One region of the Pseudomonas sp. HP_14 genome, then DNA from elsewhere that is predicted to be linked to it. Evidence: riboswitches for the same ligand, from Rfam matches in the RefSeq annotation. Region 1 holds a riboswitch; each other region holds the start of a gene.
The links. A riboswitch is a leader RNA that binds a small molecule or an ion and turns the genes downstream of it on or off. The one in region 1 is predicted to bind cobalamin.

Region 1 (6,503 bases):
AACGGCTTCGCGGCGTTCCCGGTCATGACCGGCGGCATTGGTGTTCCGGTGCTGATCGGCATGTACGGCGGTAACCCGGCGGTGATTGCCGCGATTGGCATGTTCTCCGGTTATTGCGGGACCTTGATGACGCCCATGGCGGCAAACTTCAATATCGTCCCGGCGGCGCTGCTTGAATTGCCGGACAAGTACGCGGTGATCAAGGCGCAGATTCCTACTGCACTGCCGTTGCTGCTGGTCAACATCCTGTTGCTGTACTTCCTGATGTAATAAGCGAATGCCCGTAGCACAGGCCTCGTGCCGCAGTCTTCCAGATTGAACCCTGTCCTGTAGGAGCTCACCGAGGTTACGAGGCCAGAGATAGCGGAGTGTCAGAAAAACCGCCATCGCTGGCCTCGTAACCTCGGTGAACTCCTACAGATCCAATGTTTGCTGTGCGACAGCGCTGTGTCTGGAACAGGCCCTTGGCGTTGTGTTTGCGGGCTGTATTAGGATGGTCGTCCATTCGGTGACCGAGCGCTGAACATGTCCGCTGTAGACATTGTTTCTGTACAACCTGAAGACATCCCCTCTGCGGTGGAATTCGTCCTGCGTGCCCGCGCGCAGATCTTCCCGATGCTTGACCCGACAGTAATCCCCGCGGACCTTGCACAGTTTGCCGAAGTGTACAGCGAGGAGGGTGGTGGCCGTTTTCTGGTCGCGCGCCGCGATGGGGAAATCGTCGCGGCAATCGGTTATTTGCCATACGACGGTCGATTCCCTCAACTGGATTACGGGCAACGCACAGTAGTGGAAATCGTCCGGTTGTTCGTGATCCCGGAGTTTCGCCGTTCAGGGTTGGCGACCACGATCTATCTGGCGCTTGAAGCGTGCGCCCGACAGCAGGGCATCGACGTGCTTTACCTGCACACCCATCCGTTTCTACCGGGTGCGATTGGCTTCTGGGAGCGGCAGGGTTTCAGGGTTGTGGATGTGGAAAGCGATCCGGTCTGGCAGACGACGCATATGGAATTCGGGTTGGTCCAGGTTCAAGGCCGGTGCGAGATCCCTTACGGTGCCAGGACGGGCACCGCGATCTAAAGTGAGTTGTGCCCGGCTTTATCGCGAGCAAGCTCTGCTCCCACAAGGGTTATGACCTGAAGCGCAATATCTGCGTGCCGTCGTACGGGTCTGTGAGGTAGTGCGCCTCCACGCCGAAGGTCTCGCGCAACAGTTCGCAGGTCAGCACTTCGGACGGTACGCCAATGGCGATCAGCTCGCCTTTGTCCATGACCGCCAGACGATCACACGCCAGGGCTTGATTGAGGTCGTGCAAGGCAATCAGGGTGGTAACCGGCAGTGACCTCACCAGACCCAGGATGCTCAGTTGATGCTGAATATCCAGGTGGTTGGTGGGTTCATCCAGCAACAGGATTTGTGGACGCTGGGCCAGCGCGCGGGCGATGTGCACGCGTTGCCGTTCGCCCCCCGACAAGCTATGCCAGGCACGCTTGGGCTTGTCGGCCATGTCCACGTCGCGCAGCGCCTGCTGAACGATGTCATTGTCTGTGGCTGACCATGGCTCCAGCGCGGAAAGCCATGGCGTACGACCCAGCTCTACAGCATCCAGCACGGTGATCGCATCGGACGTTTCAGCTTGCTGTTCGACAACCGCAATCATCTGCGCGACATCGCGACGCTTCATGTCGGCAAGGGCAACACCGTTAAGGTGAATCTCGCCACTGGCGGGGATCTGGATCCCTGAAAGCAGCTTCAACAGGCTGGACTTCCCTGAACCGTTGGGGCCGATCAATCCAAGGGTTTCACCACGTCGTAGCTGCAACGCGACATCGCGGACAATGGGTACCCCTTTGATCGACCAGTTGAGGCCGCTGCAGGACAGTACGTTGCGGTCGATGTCGGCGATCGGCTGCTTCGGATTGCTCATCGGCCCCCCTTGGCTTTTATCAGGATCACGGCGAAGACCGGCGCGCCGATCAGGGCAGTAATCACTCCGACCGGTAATACCTGGCCCTTGATTGCCGTGCGAGACAGAACGTCGGCGGCAATCAGGAATACCGCTCCGGCCAGCGCACTGATCGGGATCAGTCGTCCGTGGCGCACACCGACCAGCAGGCGCGCTGCATGAGGCACCACTAAGCCGACGAAACCGATAGAACCGACCAGCGACACCATCACTGCTGTCACCAGTGCCACGGTGGCAATCAATATCACCTGGACCCGACGCACCGGGATGCCCAACGCAGCCGCAGAGTCACTGCCGAACATGAAGGCGTCCAGCGAGCGACGGTGCCACAGGCAGACCGCCAGGCCGATCAACACCACCGGCACTGCCAGAGTGACCGATTGCCAGCGCACACCGCTGAGGTTGCCCAGCAGCCAGAACATGATGCCCCGCGCCTGCTCGGAGTTGGCCGACTTGGTAATCAGAAAAGAGGTCAGGGCGTTGAACAGTTGTGAACCGGCGATGCCTGCCAGGATGATCTGCCCGCTGCCACTGACTGCGCCGGTGCTGCGAGCGAGCAGGGCGACCAGCGCAAAAGCCGCCATGGCGCCTACAAATGCGCCCGCCGACAAGGAAATGGCACCTGCGCCGATACCGATGATTGCCACCAGCACCGCGCCGGTCGAGGCCCCTGCGGAAATGCCCAACAGGTAAGGATCGGCCAGCGGGTTGCGCAACAGTGACTGCAGGACCACACCCGAGATCGCCAGCCCGGCACCGCACGCTGCGGCAACCAGGGCGCGGGTCAGCCGGTAATTCCAGACGATGCCTTCGTCGATCGGGTCCAGTACGAAACCGGCGCCCCACAGTTTGTTGGCCAGTACCTGAAACACCAGCGACAGGCTGATCGGTGTTTCACCAATGGCAATACCGGCAATGATCGCCGCTATCAACACCACGAGCACCCAGGCGCCGTGCAGGCAGATCTTGCGTAACAGGCGACTGGCGAACTGCGCTGTCATGGGTGCAGGTCAAACTTGTCGATGGCGCCTGCCAGTTCATCGATACCGTTGAAGGTGCGAATGGTCGCTTCCATGGCCTGGGCATCAAGAATCACGATGCGGTTGTGCTTCACGGCGTCCATGTTTCGAGTGACCGGGTCGGACTTGAGGAATTCCAGTTTTTTCTGGAAGTCATCAGCCGGGAAGCGGCGACGGTCCATCCGTGCCAGAACCAGAATGGTCGGGTTGGCCTTGGCGATGGTTTCCCATCCTACAGTTGGCCATTCTTCATCGGACTGCACGATGTTGCGTAGGCCCAGGGTGTCCATCATGAATGCCGGGATGCCTTTGCGTCCGGCGACATAAGGATCGACGTTCAGGTCTGCGCTGGAGAACCAGAAGACGGCCGAGGCGTCTTTCAGGTGTTTGCCTTTGACGCTGGCCTGAGCCTTGGCAAGACGTGCTTGCAGTTCGGTGTTCAATTCGTTGCCACGAGCCTGGACATCAAAGATCTGTGCCAGTTGGTCGACGGTCTTGTACAGGCTGTCGATCGAGAATGGGCGCAGACGCGTGCCATCGGCACCGACCAGGTTGTCCTTGCCTTCGCAGTCTGATGGCATGAGGTAGGTCGGGATTTTCATTTCGCTGAACTGCTGGCGAGTACCGACCACGCCCTGTGGACCGACCATCCATTCAAACTGGACGGCAACCAGTTCAGGGCGCTTGTTGATCACGGCTTCGAAGCTTGGATCGTTATCGGCCAGACGCGGGATTTTTGCGTTCTGTTGTTCGAACTGTGGCAGCACATTGTTGAACCACAGCGAGGTCCCGACCACTTTGTCGGCCAGTCCAAGGGAGTAGAGGATCTCGGTCGCAGACTGGCCAATGGTCACGGCTTTGCCGGGAGCCTTGGCGAAGGTCAGCGGCACGCCGCAGTTGTCGAGGGTAAGCGGGTAGTGGGTACTGAGGGCGGGGCTGGCAGCCAGGCTCAGCGCAGAGAAACCCAGGCCAGCGAGCACTACAGCAAAACGAGGTAAAGACATGAAAAACGATCTCCATTCGAACGGTTATCCGCACGATGGTGTTCTGGCTGGATACACATCACGACCGCTGCTGTTGATGGTTCGGCAGGGGTTGATCAGTCACGGCGCTGCCACCGTTCTGACGGATGTACTCCCCGGACACCCCGCCGGTGGGTCAGTTGCCAGGAGCCACATGCATTCGATGCAGTGACGCCCTGATGTCGGCAGGTCTCCTGACTGGCGCTTCATCGCCGCGCTCCGGCCTTCCCGGGTGATGACCCAGTGGCATTGATGGAGCAGGGCTCAGCACCTACAGTTGCGGGGGCAGTTCCGGTTGATGCCTCGGGGGCATCACGGATTCCCTATTAATCCCGTTTGGAAACCGACGGGCGGCATGGTAATGGATATGCTCAAAAGAGTGGGGATTTTTACTGCGCCGGTCGCCCTCGGATATTTTTTTATCGTACGTTTGGGCGGGGCAGCGCATGATGCAAACGGCAACGGGTCGGGAGTAATCACCGCGCACGGGTGAACCTTCTCGCCTGATGGCCGGTCGATAGTGCAATCTATACGCTGTTCCCGGTTTGTCACGGCTGGTAATAAAAGACAGAAACAGCCCTTGGCCACGCCTACACTGGTCCGCTACATCTTCTGGAGACATTTTCCTGTGATATCGACTCAACGAGTGGCCTGGCTGAAAGCCTGGGGTGCCCACGGTTTTACCGCCACCGGCGTGGTCATCGCATTCCTTGCGACCATTGCCCTGTTCGATAATCAGGCCAAGGCCTGCCTGTTGTGGCTGGGGCTGGCGCTGGCAGTGGACGGCGTGGATGGCTCGCTGGCGCGCAAATTCAATGTGCAGTCGGTGCTACCGGGTTTTGACGGTTCGGTGCTGGACCTGGTGATTGATTACCTCACTTACGTGTTTATCCCGGCGCTGTTCATTTACAGCTATATCCCGCTGCCGCCTTATACGCTGCTGCTGAGCACGGCGATCATTCTGATTTCATCGCTTTTCTGTTTCTGCAATCTGGAGATGAAGAGCAAGGACAATTACTTTCAGGGCTTCCCGGCAGCGTGGAATGTGGTCGCATTGTGCCTGTACATCATTCAGCCGACCCCGTGGGTGACCTTCCTGACGATTATCGGTCTGGCATTGCTGACCGTGACGCGCATGAAGTTCCTGCATCCTTTCCGGGTGCGTCGTTTCATGCCGTTGAATATCCTGGTGACCACCGTATGGCTGATCACCAGCGCCTTGCTGATCATCAATCATCCGCACAACGGGCCTGTGGTGATGGGGGTGTGGTTCACGATGTCGGCTTACTTCATCGGCATCTGCCTGTGGCGGACGTCGCTGGAGTATTGGGGTAAGTGGCGGGCTTGATGGGCTAGCCGCACAGCCTTCATCGCGAGCAAGCTCGGCTCCTACAGGATCGCGCTAAACCTGTAGGAGCCGAGCTTGCTCGCGATATCGGTTCAGCAGGCAATGGATTTCCAACGATTCTCCCCACCCAATACCGACTATCAAGAGCAGTGATTTCTGCGTAAACGCCGCCGGGCGTAACCTTTGTTCATTCCCGAAATGAACCCGATCCCGGAGGCTCTCATGAACCGCATTTACGCTTTTGCCCTGTTGTTGACCGTTGCAGTTGTCTCCGGTTGCTCCACTCACCACGCCGTTGAACTGCGTCCTTACACTGCCGAGGAAACTCATCAGTTGGCCCTGGAAGATTTGAATCGCCGTGGTCTTTCCTTTGATGAGTATCAGGTCGCCAAAGCAAAACTGTTGGCCGAGCCGCAAATGCAAGCCGTGCGCGACTTCGATAATCGCGGCGAGATCAGCGCTGAGAACGTACAGGCTAGTCAGGATCGCCAAGGTTGATGGTTTAAGTACAGTGATGGACGAAACTGTTTTCGTTCAAAACTGTACCGGTTGTATTTTCGTCTGACTGTTCGTGTGTTTCTGGTTGCCGATTCGATAGGGTGAAGGCCTGCCCTTTAGATGTCTGGATCGCTCCATGCCGTTCTCCCTTGACCTGCTGCTCGCTTTTGCGTTGTTCGCCTTTGTCACGTCCATCACGCCCGGTCCTAACAACATGATGCTGCTGGCCTCGGGGGTGAATTTCGGATTCAGCCGGACTGTGCCGCATATGTTGGGGATCAGTTGCGGGTTTTTCAGCCTGGTACTGGCGGTCGGTCTTGGACTGGGCGCTGCTTTTCAGACTTATCCGCTGCTGTACACCATCCTGCGTTACGTCGGCGCTGCCTATTTGTTGTATCTGGCGTGGAAGATCGCCACTTCAGGTCCGGCCTCGGATGCTTCGGGCGCAGAGAGCAAACCACAGACCTTCATGCAGGCTGCCCTGTTTCAGTGGGTTAATCCCAAGGCTTGGGTCATGGCTGTGGGCGCGATCAGTACCTACACACCGTTGCAGGGGTACTTCACCAATGTTGTGATCATCTCGGCGGTATTTGCGCTGATCAACCTGCCAAGCGTCGGTGTCTGGGCAGGGTTTGGCAGCCTGCTGCGTA
Region 2 (6,503 bases), on a different contig from region 1:
GAATGTCCCGCTGCAGTTCCAGCGCGCGACGTGGGTCCAGCAACTGCGCTTCGTAATACTCGTCCGCGAGCAACTCCAGGTTGCGCAACGGGCCGTAGGTTTCAGCACGCGTCAGTGGCGGCATCAGGTGATCGATAATCACCGCCTGGGTCCGGCGTTTGGCCTGAGCACCCTCGCCTGGGTCGTTGACGATAAAGGGATAGATGTTCGGCATTGCACCGAGAATTGCGTCTGGCCAGCAATTCTCCGACAACCCGACGCCCTTGCCCGGCAGCCACTCCAGATTGCCGTGTTTGCCGACGTGCACCACCGCGTGGGCGCCATAGGCTTTACGCAACCAGAAATAAAACGCCAGGTAGCCATGAGGCGGCACCAGGTCCGGATCGTGATAGACGGCGCTGGCGTCCACTTGATAACCACGCGCAGGCTGGATACCGACAAAGGTCAGGCCGAATCTGATTCCGGCGACCATCATTCGTCCGCTGCGAAACATCGGGTCGTTATGAGGCGCGCCCCAGCGCGCAATGACCGCTTCACGGTTGGCCAGAGGCAAGTTTTCAAAGGCAGCGGTGTATTCGTCCAGCGCCATGCTTTGTTGGCAAGGCCGCATATCGATGCTGTCGAGATCGTTGGTGACACCGCCAAGCAACTGCTGAATCAGGTCGGTACCGGTTTCCGGCAGCTCAGCAACCGGATAGCCCTCATGCTGCATGGCACGGAGGATATTCAGCGCTGCTGCCGGGGTATCCAGACCGACCCCGTTGCCAATGCGCCCGTCGCGCGTGGGGTAATTGGCCAGAATCAACGCCACGCGTTTGTCGGCATTGGGCAGGCGTGCAAGCAGAACCCAGCGGCGTGCCAGCTCGGCGACGAAATCCATGCGCTCAGGTTGCGGGCGATAGCAGACCACATCCGATTGACTGCGCTCGCTGCGCCAGGCCAGATCCTTGAAGCTGATCGGCCGACTGATGATTCTGCCGTCCAGTTCGGGCAAGGCAATGTGCATGGCCAGATCCCGGGCACCGAGGCCTTGCTCACTGGCGCGCCAGCCCGGCTCGTTATCCTGCGCGCAAATCGCCTGAATAACCGGGATATTGCGGCGAAACGGACGCACATGCGGCGCTTCAGGACTGGACTGAGCGAACCCGGTGGTATTGAGGATCAGTTCAGCGCCGACCTCGTCCAGCCAGTCCTCGACCACCGTCATACAGCCCGCTTCCTTCAGGCTGGCTACGGCGATGGGCAAAGGGTTCAAGCCTTGCGCCTGCAGACGAGCGCAAAACACATCGATGAACGCGGTATTGGCGGCCTGCAAGTGGGAGCGATAGAACAGCAGCGCCACGACCGGTTGATTCGGCAACCATTCGGCGAACCAGCTTTCAGGGTTAGCGCTGACGCCCTGCGGATGATAAACCGCGGTGCGCGGCAAGGCCTGTGGCTCGGACCATGGATAGTCCCGACCGAGCAGGCGAGTCGCGAGGCAACGGTAGAAATCCAGCGCGTTATGCATACCGCCCTGACGCAGAAACTGCCATAACCGATGGCAGTCATCAGCGGGAGCGGTGCTGCGCTCCGTCAACTCGGGATCATGGCGGTCACACCCCGGAACCATGATCACTTGCACACCGCGTGCAGCAAGCTCCATGAGGCGCTCGACGCCATAACGCCAATAGCCGATCCCGCCGTGCAGGGAGATCAGAATCACCTTGGCGTGACGCAGGACCTCATCGAAATAAAGGTCCACTGACGCGTGGTTCTGGACCTGCATCGGGTTAGCCAGACGCAAGGTCGGATAATCCTCAGGGAGTTGCTGCGCCGCTTCGGCGAGCAACGCCAGGCTTGAATCACCGCTGCAGAGAATGACCAGCTCGGCGGGCGTTTGCCCGAGGTCGGCAATGCTGTCATCCGGTACAAAACCACCGGGCTGGGTTCTCAGCAGGTGCATGCATCAACCCGCGAGCGCAGTGCGCAGTTGAGCTTCGAGTGCGGCAGCATCAAGCTTCTGACCAATCAGGACCAATTGGGTCGCGCGTTCTTCCTCTGCGCCCCAGGCACGGTCAAAGTGCTTGTCGAAACGCGTACCGACGCCCTGAATCAACAAGCGCATCGGCTTGCCCGGAATCGCCGCGAACCCCTTGACGCGCAGAATCCCGTGTTGCACGACTAGTTGGGTCAGCGCGTCGAGCAACAGGCTTTCATCAGCTTGAGGCAACTTGATCGAGATGGAATCGAACGCGTCGTGATCGTGGTCATCATGATCATCGCCCTCGTGGTGATCGTGATGGGTCTTGCGACCATCGATGTGCTGCTCCGATTCGGCCCCCAGCCCCAACAGGACATTGATCGGCAGACGACCGCTGCTCGCTTCGATCACCTTGACCGCTGGCGGTAGTTCTTCAGACACCTCTGCACGCACCGATGCCAGACCTGCGGCGTCGATCATGTCAGCTTTGTTGAGGATTACCAGATCGGCGCTGGCCAGTTGATCAGCGAACAGTTCGTGCAACGGCGACTCGTGATCGAGGTTCGGGTCCAGCTTGCGCTGAGCGTCTACCTGATCAGGGAATGCGGCGAAGGTGCCTGCCAGTACTGCCGGGCTGTCTACCACGGTGATGACCGCATCGACCGTGCAGGCATTACGGATTTCGGGCCACTGGAAAGCTTGTACGAGCGGTTTTGGCAGAGCCAGGCCGGATGTTTCGATAAGGATGTGGTCCAGATCGCCGCGGCGCGCAACCAGTTCGCGCATCACCGGGAAAAACTCCTCCTGAACGGTGCAGCACAAGCAACCATTGGCCAGCTCATAGACACGGCCGGTCGCTTCTTCTTCGGTACAGCCAATGGTGCACTGCTTGAGGATTTCGCCGTCGATGCCCAGCTCGCCGAATTCATTGACGATCACGGCAATGCGTCGCCCTTCGGCGTTATCGAGCATGTGGCGCAGCAAGGTGGTTTTACCCGAGCCAAGAAAGCCGGTAACGATAGTGACGGGAAGTTTGGCCAGTGTTTTCATCGGATGCCCTTTGGCAATACGGCGGGCAAACAGGACGAAAACCCTGTGTGGTCACAAGTATGTAACCACAGAGATACGATTCGCCACCGGATCACCCCGCCCGGTTGTAGTGAGAATTCGTCGGGCTCAAGGCCCGAATCGAGGCAGGTCTCCTGGCTTGCGGCGCACCCCGAAGATATCCGGGCAGTCATTGCGCCTTCCCGCGTGAAGCAGTGGCTATGCAATGGCTCTGCAGTAAATCATGACCGCTTACAGTTGCGGGGGCAGCCGCGGCATCGACCGCGTTCCCGTCTTAGCTCCCTGTCGAACCCATGCCGGATCCAGCGGGAGAACCTCGAACCCGCAAGGCTACGCAGTGACCGCGGGCAGGTCAATCAACTGATTGACGTTCCACGCTGGCGCATGCTCTCCTACACGCCTTGTTACGGGTGCCCCTCACGGGGTGAAACGGGAAACCGGTGCGTTCAAGCCTTAGGGCTTGTGCAAGTCCGGCGCTGCCCCCGCAACGGTAAGCAAGTGAAGAATCAGATCCACTGTGCAAGTAACGGCATGGGAAGGCGATTCTTGCAGGTTGAGCGGCGCATAGCCGTACAGCCCCTTGCAAGCCCGGAGACCGGCCCGACATGAAATCAATAACGAACCCGCGGTGGGCGGGCGCAGTTGCACTCCCCTGGCGATCGTCAGCGGGATTTTGCTGCGCATGCCTGCTTGCCGACATACAAGAGGGAAGCGCCATGTCGATCAGTACAACCAGCCAATCCGCCAGCAGCACAGCCACCCAGAGCCAACGCCTGACCGCCGCGATCAGCGCAGCAATCCTCGGGGCCTGCCTGGTTTACTTCGCAGGCTTCTCGCACATCGAAGCGGTACACAACGCCGCTCACGACACTCGCCACAGCGCTGCCTTCCCCTGCCACTGAGACCTGACGCCATGTTCAAGCGAATTGCTCAAACGGCAGGATTCACCGGCTTGCTCGCCGCCCTGCTGCTGACCCTGCTGCAAAGCTTCTGGATCACTCCGTTGATTCTGCAGGCCGAAACCTACGAGAACGCGCCAGCCGAGCAGGTTCATGAACATGCCCACGGTGAGGCCGCACCGGCCGGACATAGTCATGACGAAGAAGCCTGGTCGCCGGAAGATGGCTGGCAGCGAATTGTTTCTACCACCGGCGGCAATCTGGTGGTTGCGGTAGGTTTCGCTTTGATGCTGGCCGCCCTGTACACCTTGAAGGCACCGGGCAAGACGTCCCAAGGCGTGTTTTGGGGGCTCGCGGGCTTTGCGGTGTTTACCCTCGCCCCGACATTGGGCCTGCCACCCGAGCTGCCGGGTACTGCCGCGGCGGACCTTAACCAGCGGCAACTATGGTGGATTGGCACGGCGGCCTCCACTGCTGTCGCCCTGGCGTTGATCGTCTTTTCCCGCAGTTGGCTGCTGAAAGCCTTGGGCGTAGCGATTCTGGTCGTGCCTCACGTGATTGGCGCACCGCAGCCCGAAGTCCACGAGAGCCTTGCTCCAGAGGCGCTGGAATCGCAATTCGTGATTGCCTCGCTGCTGACCAATGCGCTGTTCTGGGTGGCGCTGGGCCTGATCAGCACCTGGCTGTTCCGTCGCAACAATTCCGCTCTTGATCAGGCCGTCTGATCAGATAAGGCCGACCCTGGTGGTCGGCCTTGGTTGCCAGCGCGGCTGTTCTACAGGCGCATTGCTGGAACTGATCGAACGCAGCCTTGACCGTCAGAACCTGCGCATCGAAGCCATCAGCGCCCTCGCCTCCATTGACCTGAAGAGCCGCGAACCCGGCCTGTTGGAGGTGGCGAAGCAGCTTGATCTGCCTCTGCACTTCTTCTCGGCCACTCAACTGAGCGTCCATGAGTCGCAGCTCAGTCATCGATCACAGATCGCTTTCGAGCACACCGGTTGTTATGGAGTAGCAGAAAGTGCCGCCTTGGCATCGGCGAGCCAATCGGGTCCGGCCGAATTGCTCATCACTCGCCAGAAAACCTCGCAAGCCACTTTTGCCTTGGCCATTGCCCAACAGGTTAGCGGATAATCCACATTTTCCACCCTTTGACCTGGAGTCTCCATGACGGTCTTTTTCATCGGCGCAGGCCCCGGCGATCCTGAGCTGATCACAGTCAAAGGCCAGCGACTGATCCGCAGCTGCCCGGTGATCATCTACGCAGGCTCACTGGTGCCTGCCGCCGTTCTGGAAGGCCATCAGGCCGTTCAGGTGAGTAACAGTGCCGAGTTACACCTGGAACAAATCATCGCCTTGATGAAATCTGCTCATGAACAAGGCCAGGATGTGGCTCGCGTACATTCTGGTGATCCGAGCCTTTATGGCGCCATCGGTGAGCAGATCCGCCACTTGCGCGAGCTGGGCATTCCATTCGAGATCATCCCGGGCGTGACAGCCACCGCGGCTTGCGCTGCGCTGCTGGAGTCCGAACTGACCCTACCGGATATATCCCAAACGGTGATCCTGACCCGTTATGCGGACAAGACGTCGATGCCGGAAGGTGAAGCCCTGGCCGACTTGGCGCGTCACCAGGCGACCATGGCGATTCATCTGGGCGTTAATAATCTACCAAAAATCGTCGCCGAACTGACGCCGCATTACGGTCCGGACTGCCCGACTGCCGTGGTTCATCGCGCCAGTTGGCCCGATCAGGACTGGGTCACAGGCACTCTGGCGGATATCGAAGCTAAAGTTGCGGAGAAGGGATTTCGCCGGACAGCACTGATCCTGGTCGGCCGTGTGTTATCCAGTGATGCATTCAGCGAGTCATCCCTGTACCGCGCGGGGCATGCGCATTTGTTCAGGAAGTAAGAGGGCGCGCGGTAAGCACAATTAGTGTGGGAGCCGGGCTTGCCCCTAAAGTTAATCAACCTCATCGCGGGCAAGCCCGGCTCCCACAGAGTATTAGCATTCCAGCTTATAAGCGCGGGATGCTCAGGTATCCAGATCACACAAAAAACCCCGAACACGTCGGGGTTTTTTAACACGGCACAGCAAACAGCTTAGTAGTAAGCGTTTTCTTTCTGCGTGTGGTCAGTCACATCACGTACGCCATTCAGCTCGGGAATGCGCTCAAGCAGGGTGCGCTCGATGCCTTCTTTCAGCGTCACGTCAGCCTGACCGCAACCCTGGCAACCACCGCCAAACTGCAACACAGCAATATGTTGTTCCTGCTCTTCAACCACATCGATCAGGGTGACCTGACCGCCGTGGCTGGCCAGCCCCGGGTTGATCTCGGTTTGCAGGTAATAGTTGATACGGTCATTGATCGGACTGTCCGCACTGACCGTCGGCACTTTTGCGTTTGGTGCCTTGATCGTCAGTTGGCCGCCCATGCGGTCAGTCGCGTAATCGACAACGGCATCATCCAGAAATGCTTCGCTGAAACCATCAATCCAGGCGGTGAAGCTTTTCAGGCCAATGGCCTTGTCTTCTGGTTTCTCTTCGCCGGGCTTGCAGTAGGCAATGCA
Region 3 (6,503 bases), on a different contig from region 1:
CCGGTGAACTGAGCGGTGAAGCCCAGGCCAATACCGATCAGCAGCAACTTGATCACCCAACCCTGGCGCAGCAGCTCGGAGATAGGCGGGCGCTTGCGGGCATGTTCCTTCTGGGCCTTCATTTCCTCGACTTCGCGCTTCGCTTCCTCTGGCGTATCACGCAGCTTTTCCAACACGTCTTGAGCATCCTCAAAACGACCTTTGGCAGCCAGCCAATGTGGCGAAGGCGGAACAAAGAAGGTACCAATCAATAGCAACAGGCCGGGAATCATGGCAATAGCCAGCATGTAGCGCCAGATGTGCGAAGAACTCAGCAAGGCAGCCATCAGGGCACTTAGCACATAGGCCAGCAACTGACCGCTGACGATCATCAGCTCATTACGGCTGACCAGGCGACCACGTTTTTTTGGACCGGCGATTTCCGCAATGAACACCGGTACCGTGGCCGATCCGCCACCTACTGCGATGCCCAACAGGAAACGCGCCGCGACCATGAACGGAATCGAAGGGGCGATTGCAGTACCCAATGCACCGGCAATGAATAGCAGCGATAGCACTCGCAGGGTGACGCGTCGTCCATAGCGGTCTGACAGGTAACCACTGCCCAACGAACCGAAGGCGGCGCCGACAATCAGCGAAGAAGTGATCAGCCCCTCAGTGAAGGCGTTCAATCCGAGCCCACCCTGATCCAGAGGCAGCGTCATGAACGGCAACGCACCGGCAATAATGCCCGTGTCATACCCGAAGGCGAGGGCGCCCATGGTGGCGACAAGCACGGAGATGAATATCATCCTGCGGGGTGACATACGTTGCCCGTCGTTATCGTTGCGCGCGGAGGCGGTCGTAGTGTTTGAGGACATGAACTGCAAATCCTTGATTGAACGGTTAGGCGGCCGGGAAGGTGAGCGGATATATTCCGACGGTGCCGTCGGTGCATGAGGCAAAGCCTTGCCAGTCCGCTGGCTTGAAGGCTTAGGGGATGTCAGGCCGGGCGAGTTCCGTAAAAACTGGAAACATATTCACTGAAGGGTTAATCGATTCAGCGGGTGGGATTTGCGGGAGTGGCGCTACGCCCCTGAGGGACCGGCCGGGCGGCGTTCCGCTTCAGCCGGGAGATGGCTGATGGATTCGCGGCAAATCTTTCAGCATAAATGACGGCCTCCCGGCTAAATCGGAACGCCGCCCGGCCGGTCCTTGGGCATTAACAATGTGCCTTGGACCGCATCATCCGCGAATACGCGCCATCGTCAGCGCATCGGTGAACTGCCCGTCACGAATCGCGTAATCACGCAGCAAACCCTCAGTCTCGAACCCCAGCTTTTCATAGAGGATTACCGCCGCCTGATTGTCCGCATAGACAGTCAGCTCGACCCGGCGCAGTTTCATCCAGTTGTCGGCGATATCCAGCAGTGCGGTTAAAAGTTGTTTGCCGATACCCTGACCCTGCCAATCCTGAGCGACGGCCATGCCAATGGCACCGCAATGGCTGCGGCGGATGCGGGAAAACTGCTCAAGAGAGCCTTGTCCAACGACGGCCCCTTCATGGAGCGCTACAAGGCTGACCAGTCGTTCATTGCTACTGTCCAGTCGCTTGCGCCAGATGTCAGCGGACTGAAAAGGCATCTGCAGGACTTGCCTGGCGACTGCTGGGACGTTGTACAGCGCTGCAACGCCCTCGGCGTGCGCTTCAGTAAAGCGTTCGAGGACGATGGCAGAAGACGGGGCGCGCATTGGCATTCATTCCTTAAGTGCGGGTGCGGCCCGTCAGTATACGGCAGCCTTGTGTCACAGGGCTTGCACTGAGAACTGGCACGCGAATCGTGCCAGCGCGGTCAGTGTATTGGCCCGTTACTCAGAAGCTGTAATCCGCGGTCACGAAAAACGACCGTGGCTGGCCCATCAGCCATTGTTGGCCGCTGTTGTACTGTGCTGCTGCATAACGCCGATCCAGCAGGTTATTCAACTGCAGGCCCAGACGCACATCCGGCACCACATTCCAGCCCAGGTTTGCGTCCACTACGCTGTAGCCAGGTACTTTGGTGGTATTGGCCGTATCGGCATAGCGGGCGTCGACATAGCGCAGGCCCATGCCTGCATCCAGGTCTTGAGTCAGCGCCTTGCTCAACCACAGATTGGCGCTGCGACGAGGCACGTCGGTGGGACGGTTGCCTGCCCGGGACACCAGTTGGCCGCCAGCGGTTTCATTGAATTCGTCATATTCGGCACGCACTACCGAGGCATTGGCTGATACACGCCAGCCTTGGCTTAACGCCAGTTCCAGCGAGGCCTCCAGGCCGTCCGAGGATTGCTGGCCGACCTGCTGCGCCAAACGCGTCACCGGGTCAGTGGTGAGCATTTTCTTTTTTACGATGTGGTAAGCCGCCAGCGTCCACTCCCCGTGGCCTTCCCAGAATTGCTGCTTGAGACCGAACTCGGTCTGTCTGGCTTCAGTCAGGTCCATTTGCTGCTGGGTCGGATTAAGGCTGATCAGATTGTTGACCCCGTCTTCGCTGGTCGAATACTGGCCATACAACGACAGCTGATCTGTCACCGCGAAAACCAGTCCGGCGCGCCAATTGCCGCCGGTGAGGCTCCGATCGCTGCGCGTATTGGCGCGCAAGTCGTTACGGTCGAGATGATTTTGATCGCGCCGTATACCGGTCACCAGCGACCAGCGCTCGGACAGCTGCAGCCGGTTCTCTGCAAACAGTGCGAAGGTACGTGTCGTACTGTCGCTCAGAGGTTGGGTGGGCGACTGACTTTCAAAGTAGCCGTTGGCCGGGTTCCATGGATCGACGTAGTCTCCACCGACATCGGTATACGGCGAGTTGTTATCGACGCCAAAGCGGATTTTGTTGTACTCGGCGCCGACCACCGTTCTGCTGTCCAGCCCGAACAGTGAATGATCGAAGGTGAAGCTCTGGCGATCGCCAATCTGCTCCTGATCGTGTTTGATCTCCAGATAGTCTCCGCGCAAAAGCTGGCCTTGCGCGTTACTCCAGCTATAGGTCTCGGCGTTGCGCCAGTGACGACGGCTCTTGATGTAGTAAAGCTGGTTGCTGGCGCTGACGTTGTCGGTTATCTGCCAGTCGGTATTGAGTCGGGTCCACTCATCGTTGTAGCGCTGCACGGCGTTTTGCAGGTTGTAATTTTTGTTCCGCAGACTGTCGCGATAATGGCCGTCGATCAGCGGCGTGCCGAAGTAGCTCATCGGTTCGCTGTCGCCACGCTCATGGGCAAAGGTGAAGCTCAGGTTGTCAGCTGCCTGCCAGCGCAGGGCGGCGCTGAGGGCCAGGTTTCTGGAGTTGCCGTTATCCACCCAGCCGTTGCTTTGCTCCTGGTTCAGGGTCAGGCGATAGCTCAGTGTGTCGCTCAGCGAGCCGCCGCTGTCCAGCCCTGACTGCTGGCGGTCATTGGACCCATAGCCCAGGCGCAGCGTGTTGCGAACATCTCCTTCAAGTGGCTTCTTGGGGATCACATTGATCACGGCGCCTGTTGCGCCTTCGCCATACAGCACCGAGGCAGGGCCGCGAATAACGTCGATGCGCTCCACCATCCACGGGTCGACCGGGAAGGTCTGGGTGCCAGCCCCGGTATACAGCCGCGAGCCATCGAACAATGTCATCACTGAAGAATGTCCGGCGAAACCGCGTGCTGAAAGCGCCGTGTTGCCATCACCCGGCGTAGCGATGCTGGTGATGCCGGGCGAGCGGCTGACGGCGTCCTGCAAAGTAAGGTTATTACGGTTGTGGATGGCGGACTCATCCAGACTGCTCAGGCTGGCCGGGTTTTCAAGCGCGCTGATATTCAACCGGGAACCGGCGGGCAGGGCAGTGGCCAGACTGGTTTCGCCGTTGTCTGCGGTATCGATGATTGCCATTGACGGCAGGGCGATCACAGTGTCGTCAGCGGCAAAGGCCGCAGGCGAAATGGCGAAGCAAGGGAACAGCGTGATGCGCAGCGATTGACTCGCCAGGGTTTGAAACAGGAAGTTGCGGGACATACGATTCCAGCCAATGAGGAATGAATGGATCCCGGGGGAATAACGCATGAGGAATCGCGGGCGCAAAAGCCCACGGAAACCGGCCTGCGCCCGCCCACCGCGGGTTTGCCAAAACGAAGTTCCAGGCCGGTCTCCGGGCTTGCGAGGGTCATGAAACATTCACCTTCCCATGCCGGAGCACAGTGGTTTGTCGAATGCTTCGCTCGCTTACCGTTGCGGGGGCAGCGCCGGACTGATCATCGAAATGACGCACCGGCTTCCCGTTTCACCTCATGCTCGGCGGCATGAGACACCTGAAACTGGCGCGCATCTGACCACCGATGAACGGTCACGTCAATCGGCCGCACCGCGAGGTAGAGAACGTTGTGATGTCCTCAGGGTCCATTCGTGTGCGACATGGCAACGCATGGATAATCGCTGTGCGGTGGTTGCCACTTGTTCGCCATCCCTCCAAACTCAGCACATTCCTCCGCTGATGCGGCCGATCATCTTCGTCCAGTGACGCCCCAGCAATTAGTAAATGGCCATGAACCCTTTAAACAGCCCGGTTTCACGCTCCCTTCCAGGCGGCGAAACAGGCGCAGCAATCAGAGCTTTCGATTGGTCCGCGACCTCTCTTGGGCCTATGTCAGATTGGCCCGCACCCATTCGCTCGACGTTGAGCATGATGCTCAGTTCCCCGGAAAGCCTTTATCTGGTGTGGGGGCCGGATCTGCACTTCTTCTTCAACGATGCCTATCGGCCCATTCTCGGCCCCCGTCTTGACGTTGCCGTGGGGCAGAGCATCACCACGCTGTGGGCAGACGCCTGGGAGCAGGTGCGGCCCATGATAGAGAGGGCCTTTGGCGGCGAATCCAGTCGCTATGAAAATCATCCGATCAGCATGGCCCGCTATGGGGTTGAAGAGCAGACCTGGTGGACCTTTTCATTTTCGCCGGTGTACGACGAGCATGAAGAGTCCATATTGGGTGTTCTGTGCCATACGGTTGAAACCACCCACTCCGTGCGCCTTGGTCAGCAACTGAAGTCCAGCGACGAACGTTATCGTGCGCTGTTCAGTGACATCGATATCGGCTTTGGCGTATTTGAAGTCACCTACACCCATAACCTGCTGACGGCCTGCCATTTGATCGAGGTCAACGCCGCGTTCGACAACATGACAGAACTCAAACAGCAGATTGGCCAGAGTATGCGGGACATCGCAGACGGCCAGCCTGCACGTTGGTTTGAGGTGTATGCGAGCGTGGTGTTGAGTGGCGAGTCAGTTGGCTTTGACGCGCCTGCGGTTGCGCTTGGCGGGCGCTGGTATGAAATCTACGCCTACAAAGTCCAGGGGGCCGAGCACAACCGCATTGCGATGCTGTTCAAGGATGTCACCGAGGCCCGGCGAATTGAGTCTTCTTTGCGCAATACCGAGGAGTTCAATAGCCGGGTGCTGGCCAGCAGCAACGATTGCATCAAGGTGATCGACCTGGATGGCAAGCTTACCTTCATGAGTGAAGGCGGCATGCGCGTCATGGAAATCAGTAACTTCAACGACGTGCAAGGCTGCCCGTGGCCGGACTTCTGGCAGGATCAAGGGCATATCGACGCTCAGGCTGCCATTGTCGCCGCCAGAACAGGCGTCCCCGGTCGTTTCCAGGGTTTTGCCAACACCTATCTGGGCACCCCCAAATGGTGGGATGTGCAGGTTACGCCGATGTTTGATGAGGCGGGGGCCGTAGAAAAAATCCTCTGCATTTCCCGAGACATCACGGCAACCCGCGCCGCTGAAGAAGACCTGCGTACGCTCAACGCTACGCTGGAGGAGAGGGTCGAAGCCCGTACTCAGGACCGCGATCGCATCTGGCGGTTGTCCACCGACTTGATGCTGATTGCCGAATTCAGCGGCGACATCGTGGCGGTCAATCCAGCCTGGACTCAGGTGCTTGGCTGGAGTCCTGATGAGTTGCTGGGCAAGTCGTTTCTGGAGCTTCTGCACCCGGATGATGATTTGACCACTGCCTCTGCCGCGGCGGAATTGTCGCAGGGCATCAGTGTCTCCAGTTTCGAAAATCGCTATTTGCACAAAGACGGCTCGTATCGCTGGATCGCCTGGACCGCTGTGCCGGATCAATCCTATATCCATGCCGTGGGACGCGACGTTCAGGTTGAGCGGGAGGCCGCCGAAGCACTACGCCGCACAGAAGCTGCATTGCGTCAGTCGCAGAAGATGGAAGCCGTGGGGCAATTGACCGGTGGTGTGGCTCATGACTTCAACAACCTGCTGACGGTGGTCAAAGCCTCTACAGACCTGCTCAAGCGCAATCTGGATGAAGAGCGACGTCGACGTTACATCGACGCGATTTCCAATGCGGTCGATCGGGCCAGCAAGTTGACTGGGCAGTTGCTGGCGTTTTCTCGCCAGCAAACCTTGCGCCCGGAAGTCTTTGAAGTCGGCAAAAGTGTCCGGGCTATTGGCGAGATGATTGGTTCATTGACCGGAGCCCGGATAAAAACG

Region 2: it holds a riboswitch for cobalamin, as region 1 does, so the genes downstream of both, ACYASS_RS12340 (CbtB domain-containing protein) here and ACYASS_RS07610 (ABC transporter substrate-binding protein) in region 1, are expected to answer to the same signal.
Region 3: it holds a riboswitch for cobalamin, as region 1 does, so the genes downstream of both, ACYASS_RS22275 (TonB-dependent receptor) here and ACYASS_RS07610 (ABC transporter substrate-binding protein) in region 1, are expected to answer to the same signal.

Annotation. Positions count from the first base shown of each region.
Region 1 covers NZ_JBTOQI010000008.1:201-6,703, reverse strand. Annotated here, with positions in the region: gene ACYASS_RS07630 (DUF979 domain-containing protein) at 1-270, shown strand, start outside; gene ACYASS_RS07625 (GNAT family N-acetyltransferase) at 526-1,080, shown strand; gene ACYASS_RS07620 (ABC transporter ATP-binding protein) at 1,130-1,927, opposite strand; gene ACYASS_RS07615 (FecCD family ABC transporter permease) at 1,924-2,967, opposite strand; gene ACYASS_RS07610 (ABC transporter substrate-binding protein) at 2,964-3,989, opposite strand; gene ACYASS_RS07605 (hypothetical protein) at 3,988-4,179, shown strand; cobalamin riboswitch at 4,175-4,370, opposite strand; gene pcsA (phosphatidylcholine synthase) at 4,636-5,355, shown strand; gene ACYASS_RS07595 (hypothetical protein) at 5,578-5,853, shown strand; gene ACYASS_RS07590 (LysE family translocator) at 5,990-6,503, shown strand, end outside.
Region 2 covers NZ_JBTOQI010000014.1:25,730-32,232, reverse strand. Annotated here, with positions in the region: gene cobN (cobaltochelatase subunit CobN) at 1-1,945, opposite strand, end outside; gene cobW (cobalamin biosynthesis protein CobW) at 1,949-3,013, opposite strand; cobalamin riboswitch at 3,139-3,365, opposite strand; cobalamin riboswitch at 3,423-3,649, shown strand; gene ACYASS_RS12340 (CbtB domain-containing protein) at 3,748-3,933, shown strand; gene ACYASS_RS12335 (CbtA family protein) at 3,945-4,655, shown strand; gene ACYASS_RS12330 (cobalamin biosynthesis protein) at 4,630-5,064, shown strand; gene cobM (precorrin-4 C(11)-methyltransferase) at 5,098-5,844, shown strand; gene nfuA (Fe-S biogenesis protein NfuA) at 6,036-6,503, opposite strand, start outside.
Region 3 covers NZ_JBTOQI010000043.1:101,023-107,525, forward strand. Annotated here, with positions in the region: gene ACYASS_RS22265 (sugar porter family MFS transporter) at 1-869, opposite strand, end outside; gene ACYASS_RS22270 (GNAT family N-acetyltransferase) at 1,225-1,731, opposite strand; gene ACYASS_RS22275 (TonB-dependent receptor) at 1,853-4,003, opposite strand; cobalamin riboswitch at 4,111-4,315, opposite strand; gene ACYASS_RS22280 (PAS domain-containing protein) at 4,668-6,503, shown strand, end outside.